2 regions of the Dactylosporangium darangshiense genome follow, and region 2 is predicted to be linked to the other one. Evidence: predicted binding sites of a transcription regulator. Region 2 holds the regulator's gene; the other holds the start of a gene.
The links. The regulator HrcA, encoded in region 2, represses chaperone genes, less so after heat shock. The targets are predictions, from matches to a motif close to GGTTNGCACNCTCNNNNNGAGNGTGCNAACC.
Positions count from the first base shown of each region.

Region 1 (7,329 bases), on a different contig from region 2:
GCCGACCTTCTCGTCGCCGGTGAGGCCGAGGTCGCCGTCCAGGACCGAGAGGATCTGGGCCAGTGCGGCGCCGCCGCCGGGGACGATGCCCTCCTGGACCGCGGCCTTCGTCGCGGAGATCGCGTCCTCGATGCGGTGCTTGCGCTCCTTCATCTCGACCTCGGTCGCGGCGCCGGCCTTGATGACCGCGACGCCGCCCGCGAGCTTGGCGACCCGCTCGTTGAGCTTCTCCTTGTCCCAGTCGGAGTCGGAGGCCTCGATCTCCTTGCGCAGCTGCTCGACGCGCGCGGTGACCTCGGAGCGGTCGCCGCCGCCGTCGACGATCGTGGTCAGGTCCTTGGTGACCACGACGCGGCGGGCGGTGCCCAGCTGCTCCAGGCCGACGCCCTCGAGCTTGTACCCGAGCTCCGGCGCGACCAGCTCGGCGCCGGTCAGGATCGAGATGTCCTGCAGCATCGCCTTGCGGCGGTCGCCGAAGCCGGGCGCCTTGACCGCGACGACCTTGAAGGTCTTGCGGATGGCGTTCACGACGAGGGTCGACAGGGCCTGGCCCTCGACGTCCTCGGCGATGATCAGCAGCGGCTTGCTGTTCTGGACGATCTTCTCCAGGAGGGGCAGCAGCTCCTCGATGGCGGAGATCTTCTGGGTGGTGATGAGGACGTACGCGTCCTCGAGGACCGCCTCCTGCGCCTCGCCGTCGGTGACGAAGTGCGGGGAGATGAAGCCCTTGTCGAACTGCATGCCCTCGGTGACCTCGAGCTCGGTCGTGAGGGTCGAGCCCTCCTCGACCGTGATGACGCCGTCGCGGCCGACCCGCTCCATCGCCGAGGCGATCAGGTCGCCGATGGTGGCGTCCTGCGCGGAGATGGTGGCGACCTGGGCGATCTCGGTGTGGCTCGCGACCGGGGTGGCCTTGTCCTTGAGCGCCTGCACGACCGCGGCCGCAGCCTGGTCGATGCCGCGCTTGAGCCCGGCCGGGTTGGTGCCGGCGGTCACGTTGCGCAGGCCCTCGCGGACGAGCGCCTGTGCCAGGACCGTCGCCGTGGTGGTGCCGTCACCGGCCACGTCGTTGGTCTTGGTGGCGACCTCCTTGACCAGCTGCGCGCCGAGGTTCTCGTACGGGTTGGCGAGCTCGATCTCCTTGGCGATCGTCACGCCGTCGTTGGTGATGGTGGGCGCACCGAACTTCTTGTCCAGGACGACATTGCGTCCCCGGGGGCCGAGCGTGACCTTGACCGTGTCGGCCAGGCGGTTGACGCCGTGCTCCAGCAGGTGGCGCGCCTCGTCGGAGAAGCTCAGGATCTTCGCCATGCTATGGATTCCCTTCAAAGCGACACCGCCCCGGCTGCCTCGCGCCTACGCACGGGTCCGGGGCGGTGGCCACTGCTTATTTGGACTTGATCACTTCTCGATGACGGCCAGCACGTCGCGGGCGGAGAGCACCAGGTACTCAGCGCCGGCGTACTTGACCTCGGTGCCGCCGTACTTCGAGTAGATGACGGTGTCGCCGACCTTGACGTCGATCGGCACCCGGTTGCCCTTGTCGTCGATGCGACCCGGGCCGACCGCGATGACGGTGCCCTCCTGGGGCTTCTCCTTCGCGGTGTCCGGAATGACGATGCCCGAGGCGGTGGTCGTCTCAGCCTCGTTGGCCTGGACCAGGATGCGGTCCTCGAGTGGCTTGATCGCAACCTGCGTCGCGGTAGTCACGGGCATACCCTCCAAGGGTATCGAGCTTGTTAATCGAGTGCCCGGTGAAGCCGTCGTCGCGGGTGCCGGCCCCGGCCGGGTTTACTGGCACCCTCGACACGAGAGTGCTAATCGGAGGTTATGTCGACGGCTAGCACTCCGTCAACTAGAGTGCCAGACACGCCGCGAAATCACCCAGTGATCCCCGCCGGATAATCAGCGGGTGGAGTTCGACGACGTGCTGGCACTGGACACCGAGGCCGGCCGAGCCGCCCTCGCCGCGGCCACCGACCTGCCCGACGGCGACCCGCTCGCCGCCGCCTCCGCGCTGCGCGCCCGCGGGTTCGCACCGGCACTGGCCGCGGCGGCGCTGACCCAGGTGGCCCTGCGCCGCCGGGCCACCGCCAAGTTCGGCCCGGACGCCGCCGTCATGCTCTTCACCCGTGCCGGCCTCGAGCAGGCCACCCGCGCCCCGGTCGCCCGGCGCCGGGCCGAGCGCATGGCCGCCGCGGGCGCCCGCCGGATCGCCGACCTCGGCTGCGGCATCGGCGCCGACACCATCGCGTTCGCCCGGGCGGGACTGCAGGTCCTGGCCGTCGACGCATCCCCCGCCACCGCCGCCGTGGCGGAGGCCAACGTCCGAGCGCTGCATCTGGCGGATTCGGTACACCTGGAGGCCCGCGACGCCACCGAGGTCCCGCTCGACGCCGTGGACGCCGTGTTCTGCGACCCGGCCCGCCGCACGTCGGGCGGGCGGCGGGTGTTCGACCCGCGCGCGTACTCGCCGCCGTGGGAGTTCGTGGCCGGGCTGGCTCAGCGGGTACCACTGGCGGCTTTGAAACTCGCCCCGGGAATCGACCACGACCTGCTCCCCGCCGGGGCCGAGGGTGAGTGGGTGTCCGTGGACGGCGACGTTGTCGAGGCGGCGGCCTGGTGTGGTCCGCTCGCGGCGGCACCGCGCCGGGCGACCGTCCTGCGCGGCGACGAGGCGCACGAGCTCACCGGCACCGGCGCGGAGCGCGCCCCGGCCGGCCCGCTCGGCGGGTATCTCTACGACCCCGACGGCGCCGTCGTGCGCGCCCACCTGGTCGCGGAGCTCGCCGAGTCCCTCGACGGCCGGCTGCTGGACGAGACGATCGCGTACGTCACGGCCGACGTGGCACGCGCCACCCCGTTCGCCCGCTGCTACGCGATCGAGGAGCGCCTGCCGATCGCACTGAAGAAGCTGCGCGCCGCCCTGCGCGCCCTCGACGTCGGCTCCCTGCAGATCCTCAAGCGCGGCTCCGCGCACGACGTCGAGGACCTGCGCCGCCAGCTGCGCCTCGAGGGCTCCCGCGACGCCGTGCTGGCCCTGACCCGCATCGCCGGCGAGCCCGCCGCGCTGCTGCTCAGATCAACGGGTGCCCGAGCCGCCGCTGCAGGTCGTTGAGCACGTCCTCGGCCAGCAGGTCCGGCGTGCGCAGCCCGAGTTGCCCGAGCAGCTGGCGCCCGGTGTCGCGGCACATCTCGTACGTCAGGCGGTCGTTGAGCCAGCGCAGCCACTCGACGATGTCGTTGACGTAGAACGCGACGCTCTGCTCGGAGTTGCGCTGCCGCCGCTCCTCGGACACCACCATCAGCGCCGCGGCCAGCCGCCGGCGCGGAAAGTCGTGCCCCGCGAGCGCATCGGCGAACGCGTCGGCCCGGTGCCGCGGCGCCGTCGGCGACACCGTGAGCTTCGGAAACGGCGGCTCCCCCGCCGTCCACACCTGCGCGCTGCGCGGCACGAACTCCGGCTCCAGCACCACGTCCACCCGCGAGGCGTGCCCCGGGTCGTCGACCGCGATCAGCACGCGCGGGCTGTAGCTGGTCACCTTGACGGCGTAGCGGGAGGCCCCGGTCCCTTCCTCGATGCAGAACCTGGCATCGGGCAGCTTGAGGTTCCCGTCGAACACCAGCCGCCCGACCCGCGGCCCCGCACCTTGCCACAGCCGCACCCGCACCGGCCCGGTCTGCGGCCGCGCGGCGATGCGCACATGGTGCTCGGTCGCCGTGACCGCACCGTCGCCGTCGAACACCGCCAGGTCGACGGCGTTCGACGCGCCGAGGAACAGGTGGCCGTGGCCGAGGTACAACTGGACGGCACCGATCTGCATGTCGCTATTGTGGGCCAGTGGCGAGCAAGGGCACCCCGGCGACCGCACTGCTGACGCGCCAGAAGATCGCGTTCACACCCCATACCTACGAGGTCGACCCGCGCGCCGCCTCCTACGGCGAGGCCGCCGCGGCCGCGCTGGGTGTGGAGCCTTCGCGCCTGTTCAAGACGTTGGTGACGACGGTCGACGGCCAGCTCACGGTCGGCGTCGTGCCGGTCTCGTCGTCCCTGGACCTGAAGGCCCTGGCCGCAGCGGTGGGCGGCAAGCGCGCCGCGATGGCCGAGCCGGCGGCCGCGGAGCGCGCCACGGGCTACGTCACCGGCGGCATCTCCCCGGTCGGCCAGCGCTCGCGACTCCCGATCGTCATCGACGCTTCGGCGGAGGCGTTGGCCACGATGTACGTCTCGGGCGGCCGCCGCGGCCTGCAGATCGAACTGTCCCCGACGGACCTGGTCCAGGTCACCGGCGCCACCCTGGCGCCGATCGCGACGCACTGAAACGATAGCGACGTGCGGGCATCGGACGAGGACCGCAAGCGCGTCATCGGTGTGCTCCAACGCCACACCGAGGCGGGCCGCCTGACGCTGGACGAGTTCTCCGACCGCGTGGGCACGGTGTACGCGGCGAAGACCCTCGACGACCTGCGCGCCGCGGTCGTCGACCTGCCCGCACTGTCCCCTTCGCCGTCCACCCCACCCCCCTCCGAGCCACACGACGGCCGCGCGTTGCTGCTGACGTTCGCGCTGGCAATCGTCGCGGTCGCATTGATCGGCACCGCATACACGCTCTTCCATTAGCTTTGCGTGCTGCGTCGATTACGGTCCGGCGTTGAGCCAAGATCCACCTTTTTGGCGCATGCTAAGGTGGACCTTGAGAAAGCGGAGCACCACCCGCCGACCTGGAGCCGTGTCCGACCTACGCCAGCGACTCTGGCACGCATCGACACCACGCCTCATTCGCCGACTTCGCCGAGCGCCGTTCGCGGGCGCGGACTCGCGGGGTCCGGCGGCGGCAGGCTCGCTCCGCGGGACCGGCCTAGCGGGGTTTCAGCCTCGCGTGGTTCCGGCCTCGCGTGGTTCCGCGGCGGTGTGCTCGCTTCACGGGCGCGCGCTCGTGGGCCTAAGGCGTGGTTCGTAGGTGGGGTGGGGTAAGAGCCATTCGTTGATCGCGGCAACCCGGTGCTCGTCGTCGGGGCGCGCCAATGGAGGTAGGGGGTTCGGGTGGAGCGAAGCTCCCCCGGGCGAGCGCAGCGAGCGACTGACACAGCAACAGCTGTTAGCGGCCGTGCCAGCTTCGCCAGAGCGCCGCGTACGCGCCGCCCGCCTCGACCAGCTCGTCGTGGCTGCCGAGCTCGGTGATCCGGCCGTCCTCGACGACCGCGACCCGGTCGGCGTCGTGTGCGGAGAAGAGGCGGTGGGCGATCGCGACGACGGTGCGGCCCTCCAGCGCGCCGGCCAGCGAGCGCTCCAGGTGCCGGGCCGCGCGCGGGTCGATCAGGGACGTCGCCTCGTCCAGGACCAGGGTGTGCGGGTCGGCCAGGACCAGGCGGGCCAGGGCCAGCTGCTGGGCCTGGGCGGGGGTGAGCGACAGGTCGGTGGCGCCCAGGCCGAGCGCCATCGCCCAGTCGAGGGCGTCGACGGTGGCCAGGGCGGTGAACAGCTGCTCGTCGGTCGCGTCGGCCCTCGCCAGCGTCAGGTTCTCGCGCAGAGTGCCGATGAAGACGTGGTGCTCCTGCGTCACCAGCGCCACGTGGCGGCGCAGGTCGTCCAGCGGGAGCTCGGACAAGGGGACCGTGCCCAGCTCGATCGAGCCGGCGCGTGGGGCGTGGATGCCGGCCAATAGGCGGCCCAGCGTGGACTTGCCGGCGCCCGACGGGCCGACCATGGCCAGGCGCTCGCCGGGGCGGATCGCCAGGTCGATGCCGTGCAGCACGTCGCGGCCGTCCACATAGGAGTAGCGGACGTCCTTGGCGACCAGGCGGTCGTCGACCGGCTTTGGGCCCGACATCACCGGCGGGGCCGTCGCCGAACGTACGCCGACCAAGCGGGCGAAAGACGCCAGGCCGAGCTGCATCTCGTCGAAGTAGGACAAAATGCGGTCCAGCGGGTCGATGATCGCCACCAGGTAGAGGACCGCCGCCGTTACCTGGCCCACCGTTGACCAGCCCTGGGTCACGAACCAGCCGCCGGCTACCAACGTCACCGCGGCCGGCAAGGCGTAGGCGAACTCGGTCACGGGGAACCAGACCGTGCGCAGGGACAAGGTGTAGCGCGCGGCGGCGTACAAGCCCGTCAGCTGGGCCTGCGTGCGCTCGATTCGCTGTGACTGGCGGCCCAGAGTCTCCACCGTGCGGGCGCCCTCCACCGTTTCGGCCAGGCCGTCGGCCATCTGGGCGAACGCGGCGCTCTCGCGCAGGTAGCCGCCCGGGGCGCGGCGGAAGTACCAGCGTGAGCCGTAGTACAAAGCTGGGACCGCGACCAGGGCCGGCAGCAGCAGGAGCGGGGCGACCAGGGCGATCGCGCCGATCGTGAGCAGCATCTGCAGCACGCCGACCACGATCGCCGGCAGCGCGGCCTCGACCGAGTGCGACGTCTGGGCGACGTCGCGCGAGGCGCGGCTGAGCAGGTCGCCCGTGCCGGCGCGCTCCACTGTGGACAGCGGGATGGCGAGGACGCCCTCGACGAACTCCTCGCGCAGGCGGGCCAGGACCAGCTCGGCCAGCTTCGAGGCGGCCAGGCGGGCGTACCGCACCAGCACCGCCTGCGCGATCACGAAACCGGCGATGGCCAGGGCGATCCGGTCGACCGTCCACGTCGTGGTGCCGGCGGCAACGCGCTCGACCAGCGTGCCGAGCAGCGGGGGCGCGGCCAGGCCGGCGGCCGCGGCGACCAGGTGCAGTGTGAGGACGCCGGCGAGGCGGCCGGGGTACGCGACGAACAGGCCGCGCAGGTAGGCCCGCACCTCTGCGCGTCCGGCGATCGGCAGCATCAGTCCTCCCCGCGGGTCACGGTCGCGGCGTACGCCGGGCAGTCGTCCAGCAAAGCCCGATGCGGCCCGGCCGCGGCGACCCGGCCGGAGTCGTCGACGAACGCGACGATGTCGGCGCGGTCGAGCAGCAGCGGGCTGGTCGTGCAGACCACGGTCGTGCGGCCGGCGCGCGCGGCGGGCAGGCGTTCGGCGATGCGCGCCTCGGTGTGCGCGTCCACGGCGCTGGTCGGCTCGACGAGCACTAGCACGGGCGGGTCGAGCGCGAGCGCCCGCGCCAGCCGCAGCCGCTGTTGCTGCCCGCCCGAGAAGTCCCGGCCGCGCTCGGCGATCTCGGTGTCGAGCCCGTCGGGGAGTGCCTCGACGATGTCGCGCGCCGCCGCGGCGTCCAGGGTCGCGCCGTTGCCGAGCTCCTCGCGCAGCGGGCCGCGGAACAGCTGCCCGTCGTTGTCGGCCAGCACAATGTGCCGCCGCACGTCCGCGAGTGGCATTTTCCGCAGTGGTACCCCATGCAGCCGCG
Region 1 is NZ_BAABAT010000006.1:121,768-129,096, forward strand. It holds gene groL (chaperonin GroEL) at 1-1,311, opposite strand, end outside; gene groES (co-chaperone GroES) at 1,402-1,716, opposite strand; gene ABD901_RS14590 (class I SAM-dependent methyltransferase) at 1,913-3,118, shown strand; gene ABD901_RS14595 (hypothetical protein) at 3,078-3,824, opposite strand; gene ybaK (Cys-tRNA(Pro) deacylase) at 3,842-4,321, shown strand; gene ABD901_RS14605 (DUF1707 SHOCT-like domain-containing protein) at 4,334-4,621, shown strand; gene ABD901_RS14610 (ABC transporter ATP-binding protein) at 5,100-6,812, opposite strand; gene ABD901_RS14615 (ABC transporter transmembrane domain-containing protein) at 6,812-7,329, opposite strand, start outside.
Region 1: a site for HrcA is predicted at 1,793-1,823, ahead of groES (co-chaperone GroES). Genes of this name have one in related genera too.

Region 2 (7,329 bases):
CGCCTCCACGCCGTGGCTGGAGGCCTCGCTGACGCTGCAGGCGACCGCGCCGGTGACGTCGCCGCTCAGGGCGCGCACCATGATCTCGCTCTCGTCGACCCACTTCTCGTAGGCACCCGGGTGCGCGCTGCGTTGCACCTCCTGCGCGGCGTCGGTGACCCGCATCTTCTCCCAGCCCTTGACCTTGAGCAGGGCGGTGAAGAAGGCGTTGGCCGCGTAGCGCGGGTCGGCGATCTGCTCCGGCTTGCCCCAGCCCTGGCTGGGCCGCTGCTGGAACAGCCCGATCGAGTCGCGGTCGCCGCCGGTCAGGTTCTCCAGCTTCGACTCCTGCCACGCGGTGGCCAGCGCGACGACGAGCCCGCGCTGCGGCACCTTGCGGGTCAGCCCGACCGCGGTGATGGTCGCGGCGTTGGCGACCTGCTCGGCGTCGAGCTGGACCTCGCCGGAGCCGTCGCCGGTGGCGTTGACCGAGGCGTTGCCGGCGTTGACGACGCAGGCCTTGCCGGTGGGCATCCGCAACGGGATGTTGTCGCCGATCTGGTGGATGACGACGTAGGCGCACACGGCAACGGCGACGGCGGCGAGCGCCGCCACCGTGATGAGCCTCCGAGCCCGCATCCGTCACCTCCCGTCGTCAGGTCGACCAGCGTACGTGCCATCTGCCATGCCGCGGCGTCAGGCGGCGCCGTCGGGCAGCCAGCTAGGGGACCTTTTTTCCCGGAATGCCATGATGCCCTCCCTGCCCTCGGCGGATCCGAAATATCCGACAGAGAGCTCGGTAAGGGCCGCGATCTCGTCGCGGAACGTGTCGGGTTTCCGGCGCCGCAGCAGCGCCTTGGTGCCGGCCAGGGCTCCGGGCGCGCCCTTGACCAGATCGGCCACGTATTCGGCGACGGCGGCGTCGAGCCCGGCCGGGTCGACGGCGGCGGTGACGAGGCCGGCCCGGGCGGCCCGTTCCCCGTCGAACGTCGCGCCGGTCAGGTAGAGCTCGGCGGCGTCCCGCGACGACAGTCGCGGCAGCACTGTGGCGGAGATCACTGCGGGGATCACGCCGATGCGCACCTCGGTGAACGCGAACGTCGCATCGGTGCTGCACACGGCGATATCGGCGGCGGCGATCAGGCCGAGCCCGCCGGCCCGCGCGGGCCCGGCGACCCGGGCCACGACCGGCTTGCCGCCCTCCCAGATCGCGGCGAGGACGTCCCCGAGCCGGCTGATCGGCGGCCGGCCGGCGCCGAACGCCTCCGCGGTCTCCTTCAGGTCGGCGCCGGAGCAGAACACCGGCCCGGTGTGGGTGAGCACGACCGCGCGCACCGCGGCGTCGGCCTCGGCCGCCGCCAGTGCGGCCAGCAGTTCGTCGATCAGGGCCGTGGACAGCGCGTTGCGGTTGGCGGGGCTGTCCAGGGTGAGCGTCGCCACGCCCCGCTCGGTTTGTGACCGCACGAGAGACATGCGGGCACACTAGTGAAATGCCCGGAGTACTACCAGAAGGTGAGCCGATACCCCGCGACGGCGCCCTGCCCGACGGCGTTGCCGACGGCGCCGGGCGCGCCGGCTTCGGCGTCTACGTCCACGTCCCCTTCTGCGCGTCCCGCTGCGGGTACTGCGACTTCAACACCTACACGGCGAGCGAGGGCGTGCTGAGCGCCGGCTATGCCGAGCAGGTGCTCGACGAGCTGGCGCTGGCCGCGAAGGTGGTCCGCCCGTCGCGGGTCGACACCGTGTTCTTCGGCGGCGGCACCCCGACGCTGCTGCCGCCGGCCGAGCTCGCACGCATCCTGGAGGGCATCGACCGCACCTGGGGCCTGGCCGGCGACGCCGAGGTCACCACCGAGGCCAACCCCGAGTCGGTCGACCCGTCGTCGCTGCGGGAGCTGGCTGCGGCCGGCTTCAACCGCATCTCGCTCGGCATGCAGTCGGCCGCGCCGCACGTGCTGGCGGTGCTGGACCGCCGCCACACGCCGGGGCGCCCGCCGCTGGTCGCGGCGCAGGCCCGGGCCGCCGGCTTCGACCGGGTCAATCTCGATCTCATTTACGGTACGCCGGGAGAGCGCCCGGAGGACTTCGCGGACTCGCTGCGCGCGGTCGTCGACGCCGGCGTGGACCACGTCAGCGCCTACGCGCTGATCGTCGAGGACGGCACGCGCATGGCCGCCCGGATGCGCCGGGGCGAGCTGCCCTACCCCGACGACGACGTGGCCGCCGACCGCTACCTCGCCGCCGACGAGGCGCTCGCGGCCGCGGGCTTCGGCTGGTACGAGGTGTCGAACTGGTCGAAGGACTCGCCGTGCCGGCACAACGAGCTGTACTGGCGCGGCGGCGACTGGTGGGGGCTCGGCCCGGGCGCGCACAGCCACGTCGGCGGGGTGCGCTGGTGGAACGTCAAGCACCCGCACGCCTATGCGGCGCGCCTGGCGGACTCCACGTCGCCGGGGCAGGCTCGTGAGGTACTGACGGCGGAGGAACGGCACATGGAGGACGTGCTGCTGCGCATCCGGCTCGCCGATGGCCTCCCGCTGTCCGCGCTCGACGACGCCGGGCTGGCCGGCGCGCGGGACTGCCTGGCCGACGGGCAGCTGGATCCGTCGGCGTTCGCGGCGGGGCGGGCGGTGCTCACGCTGCGCGGGCGCCTGCTCGCCGACGGGGTGGCGCGGGCCCTCACGTGAGCCCGCGCCCCCGGGTCCTACTTGATCATGCGAATGCTCATCGGGTAGTGGTACAGCTCGCCGTTCGTGGCCTTCATGCCGCCGATGATCGAGAAGACCCACGGCACGATCAGCACGAGGATCGGCAGGAAGAACAGGATGCCGAACGAGCAGATCGCGATGATGACCGAGACGAGCACGGCGATGCCCCACGTGATGTGGAAGTTCAGGGCCTCGGTCGCGTGCGCCTTGACGGTCGGCGACTCGTTGCCCTTGGCCAGCAGCGCGACGAGCGGGCCGATGAAGCCCACGAGGCCGCCGAAGTGGGCGATCTGGGCCCAGGTCTTCTCGTCGTTGTTGGCGTAGCCGACCGGGGCCGGCCCGACGCTGCCGGGCGCACCGTACGCGCCGGGCTGCTGGTAGGCGCCGTAGGCGTTGCCCGGCTGCTGGTAACCGGGCTGCTGGTACCCCGGCTGCTGATACCCGGGCTGCTGGTAGCCCGCGCCGGAGGTCGGCGGAGGGGCGTATGCGCCGCCGCCGCTGGAGGGCGGCGGGTACCCGGATCCGGGGGCCTCGCCCGGCGCCGAGTACGAGGGAGGAACGGAGTTGGGGTCCGACGGCATGCCGTATTCCCCCGGGGGGCGAGGTGGCTCACTCATGGGGGTCACGGTAGGGGGCCCGATCAAGTGGCGCCAGCGACACGACATGACTTCTTTTGGACATCTTTTGCCCTGTCCAGCGGCCTTGCCGTCTATGGTGCGCCAAACGATCATCGCGTGCCCCTGCGCGACTGACGTAGACTGGCACTCACTATCTGGGAGTGCCAGTCCGCGAGGAGGTGCCATGGCCCTTGACGAGCGCAAGCTCGAGGTGCTGCGCGCCATCGTCGAGGACTACGTCGCCACTCAGGAACCGGTAGGGAGCAAGGCGCTCGTCGAGCGGCACAACCTGCGGGTATCTCCGGCGACGGTCCGTAACGACATGGCGGTGCTGGAGGAGGAGGGGTACATCAGGCAGCCGCACACCAGTGCGGGCCGGGTGCCCACCGACGCCGGCTACCGGCTGTTCGTGGACAAGCTCTCCCGCGTCAAGCCGCTCAGCCAGGCCGAGCGCCGGGCGATCGAGCGGTTCCTCATCGGCGCGGTCGACCTCGACGACGTGGTCCACCGCACCGTCCGGCTGCTCGCACAGCTCACCCGGCAGGTGGCCGTGGTGCAGTATCCGAGCCTGTCCCGCGCGAGCGTGCGGCACTTCGAGCTGGTGCCGATCTCCACCACACGGCTCATGGTGGTCATGATCGCCGAGACCGGCCGGGTGGAGCAGCGCCTGGTCGACCTGCCCGGCCCGATCCTCGCCGACGACGTGACCGAGCTGCGTCGCGTCATCAACGAGAAGCTGGTCGGCAAGCGGCTGGCCGACACCCCGCCGCTGGTGGTGGCGCTCGTCGAGGAGGCGGCGGCGAGCCTGCGCCCGCCGATGACGGCCCTGTCGACGGTGCTGCTGGAGACGCTGGTCGAGCGGTCCGAGGAGCGCATCGCGCTCGCCGGCACCGCCAACCTGGCCCGCGGCGGCCTGCTGGACTTCCAGGGCTCGCTGCGGCCGATCCTCGAGGCCCTCGAGGAGGAGGTCATCCTGCTCAAGCTCTTCGGCGAGGTCGAGCCCAGCATGACCCGGGTGCGCATCGGCGACGAGAACGAGATCGAGGACCTGCGGACCGCGTCGATCGTGGCCACCGGCTACGGGCCCGGGACGATGGTCGTCGGCGGCATGGGCGTGCTCGGCCCGACCCGCATGGATTACCCCGGAAACATCGCGACCGTGCGCGCCGTGGCACGCTACGTCGGCGACCTGCTGGCACAGAGCTGACATCTATCTCAGGGGCATAGGACTCAGTGGCGAAGGACTATTACGGGATTCTCGGCGTCAAGCGCGACTCCACGGCCGATGAGATCAAGCGGGCCTACCGTCGGTTGGCCCGCGAATTCCACCCGGACGTCAATCCCGACCCGGCGGCGCAGGAGAAGTTCAAGGAGATCAACGCCGCCTACGAGGTCCTGTCCGACCCGCGCAAGCGCGAGATGGTCGACCTCGGCGGCGACCCGCTGGCACCCAGCGGCGGCGGAGCCGGCCCGGCCGGCGGCGCCTTCGTGGGCTTCCAGGACATCATGGACGCCTTCTTCGGCACCCAGTCCGCCCGCGGCCCCCGGCCGCGCGTGCGCCCCGGCGCCGACGCGATCCTGCGCCTCGACCTCGACCTGCACGAGACCGCCTTCGGCGTCGAGGCGCCGATCCAGGTGGACACCGCCGTCGTGTGCACCACCTGCCAGGGCGCCGGCACCGCGCCCGGCACGCACCCGCAGACCTGCGAGATCTGCCAGGGCCGCGGCGAGGTCCAGTCCGTGCAGCGCACCTTCCTCGGCCAGGTCGTCTCGGCCCGCCCCTGCTCCGCCTGCCAGGGCTTCGGCACCGTCATCCCGCACCCGTGCGCGACCTGCGGCGGCGACGGCCGGGTCCGCACCCGCCGCTCGCTCACCGTCAAGATCCCGTCCGGCGTCGAGGACGGCATGCGCATCCGCCTGGCCCAGCAGGGCGAGGTCGGCCCCGGCGGCGGCCCGCCCGGCGACCTCTACGTCGAGATCCACGAGCGCCCGCACGACGTGTACTCGCGCAAGGACGACGACCTGCACTGCCGCGTCACCGTCCCGATGACGGCGGCCGCGCTCGGCACCCGCCTGACCATCAAGACCCTCGACGGCGAGGAGACGGTCGACGTGAAGGCCGGCACGCAGCCGACCTCCACGCTGCGCATCCGCGGCAAGGGCGTCCCGCACCTGCGCGGCGCCGGCCGCGGCGACCTCTACGTCCACCTCGACGTGCGCACCCCGACCCGCCTGGAGCCCGAGCAGGAGCGCATCCTGCGCGAGTTCGCCCGCAGCCGGGGCGAGGAGGTAGCGGAGCTCTCCAAGCAGGGCGGCTTCTTCTCCCGCATGCGCGACGCCTTCAACGGCCACGCGTGAGCCTGCCGCTCTTCCTGGTCGACGAGCTCCCAACCGGCGACCGCTGGACCCTGGCCGGCAGTGAGGGCCACCACGCGGCCAACGTGCAGCGCCTCACCGCCGGGGAGGCGCTGCTGCTGGGCGACGGCCGCGGCTCGCTGCTGCACGCCGTCGTCCTCGCGGCCCGCAAGGGCGAGCTCGACCTGTCCCTCGACGCCGCCTCCCACGTCCCTTCGCCCGACCCCACCATCACCGTGGTACAGGGCATCGCGAAGGGCGAGCGGGGCGAGCTCGCGGTGCAGCTGCTGACGGAGGTCGGCGCCGACCGCATCGTCCCCTGGCAGGCAGCCCGCAGCGTGGCCCGCTGGAAGGACGCGAAGCCTCTGGACCGCTGGCGCGCCACGGTACGCGAGGCCGTGAAGCAGTCCCGCCGCGCCTGGCTGCCCGAGGTGACCGCCGCCCAGACGACCCGCCAGCTGTCCTTCCCGGCCCCGGTTCTGGTCCTGCACGAGGAGGCTTCGACGCCCCTCTCCGCGGTCCCGCTCCCTTCCACCGGCTCGATCACGTTGGTGGTCGGCCCGGAGGGGGGAGTGGCGCCGGAGGAGCTGGCGGCCTTGAACGGCACCCCGGTGCGCCTGGGCCCCGAGGTCTTGCGCACTTCAACGGCGGGCGCGGCCGCGGTCGCCGCCTTGTCGGTGCGCCTGGGCCGCTGGTAACGAGACACGCGTCCCGTCCTACCCGCCCGGCCCTCGCCCTGTTCCGCCCGCCCGGCCCTTGCCCGTCGCACGCGGTTCGCTTCGGTCCCGACCCTGTTCGACTTGCTGTCGTCCTCCGGCGCGGCTGGCTTTCCGACAAGTCGGGCACTCCGTGCCACGACTTGTCGGATTTATACCTCGTCAGGCGATAAATTATTCCGAACCGGGCACTCCGCCGCCTCGCGGGCGGTGGGCGATGCGCCGTGTAGAGGGCCGCTCCGCAGCGCCCGACTTTCGTGCTACGCGCTTCGGTCAGCGGAAGTAGCTCGCGCCGTTCAGGTCCAGTACGGCGCCCGAGGACCACTCTGCCTGCGGCGACGCGAGGAAGAGGATCGCGGCGGCGATCTCCTCCGGCGTGGCCACGCGGTTGAAGGCGCTCTGCGCCCGGATCGCCGCGCCCTCCTCCGACGCCATCAGCGACTCGACCATGTCCGTGGCCACGTAGCCGGGTGCGACCGCGGTCACGGCGATGCCCCGCGGGCCGAGGGCCTTGGCCAGGCTCTGCGTGAGGGAGTTGAGGCCGGCCTTCGCCGCGCCGTACGCGGGATGGTCGGGCTCGCCGCGGAAGGCGCCCCGCGAGGACACGTTCACGATCCGGCCCCCGGGGCCCAGGTGGCGAGCCGCGGCCCAGCAGATGTTCGCGGGGGCGAGCAGGTCGACGGCGAGGGTCTCGCGCCAGGCGGCCTGCCACTGGTCGTAGTCGGTGCCGAGGATCTTGTGCTCGACGTACACGGCGGCGTTGTTCACCACGACGTCGAGGCCGCCGAGGGCCTCGGCGGCGGCGTCGACCAGCGCGCGGGTCGCGTCCGGGTCCGACAGGTCGCCGCCCACCACCGCGTGGCCCTCGCCGGGCAGGCCGGGATCGCCGGGGGAGCGGCGGTGGACCGCGACACGATCGCCGTTGTCCGCGAAGGCGCGGGCGACGGCCGCGCC
Region 2 is NZ_BAABAT010000068.1:1,949-9,277, reverse strand. It holds gene ABD901_RS53500 (VldE C-terminal domain-containing protein) at 1-618, opposite strand, end outside; gene ABD901_RS53495 (enoyl-CoA hydratase-related protein) at 676-1,452, opposite strand; gene hemW (radical SAM family heme chaperone HemW) at 1,470-2,666, shown strand; gene ABD901_RS53485 (DUF4870 domain-containing protein) at 2,684-3,304, opposite strand; gene hrcA (heat-inducible transcriptional repressor HrcA) at 3,489-4,511, shown strand; gene dnaJ (molecular chaperone DnaJ) at 4,538-5,662, shown strand; gene ABD901_RS53470 (16S rRNA (uracil(1498)-N(3))-methyltransferase) at 5,659-6,357, shown strand; gene ABD901_RS53465 (SDR family NAD(P)-dependent oxidoreductase) at 6,649-7,329, opposite strand, start outside.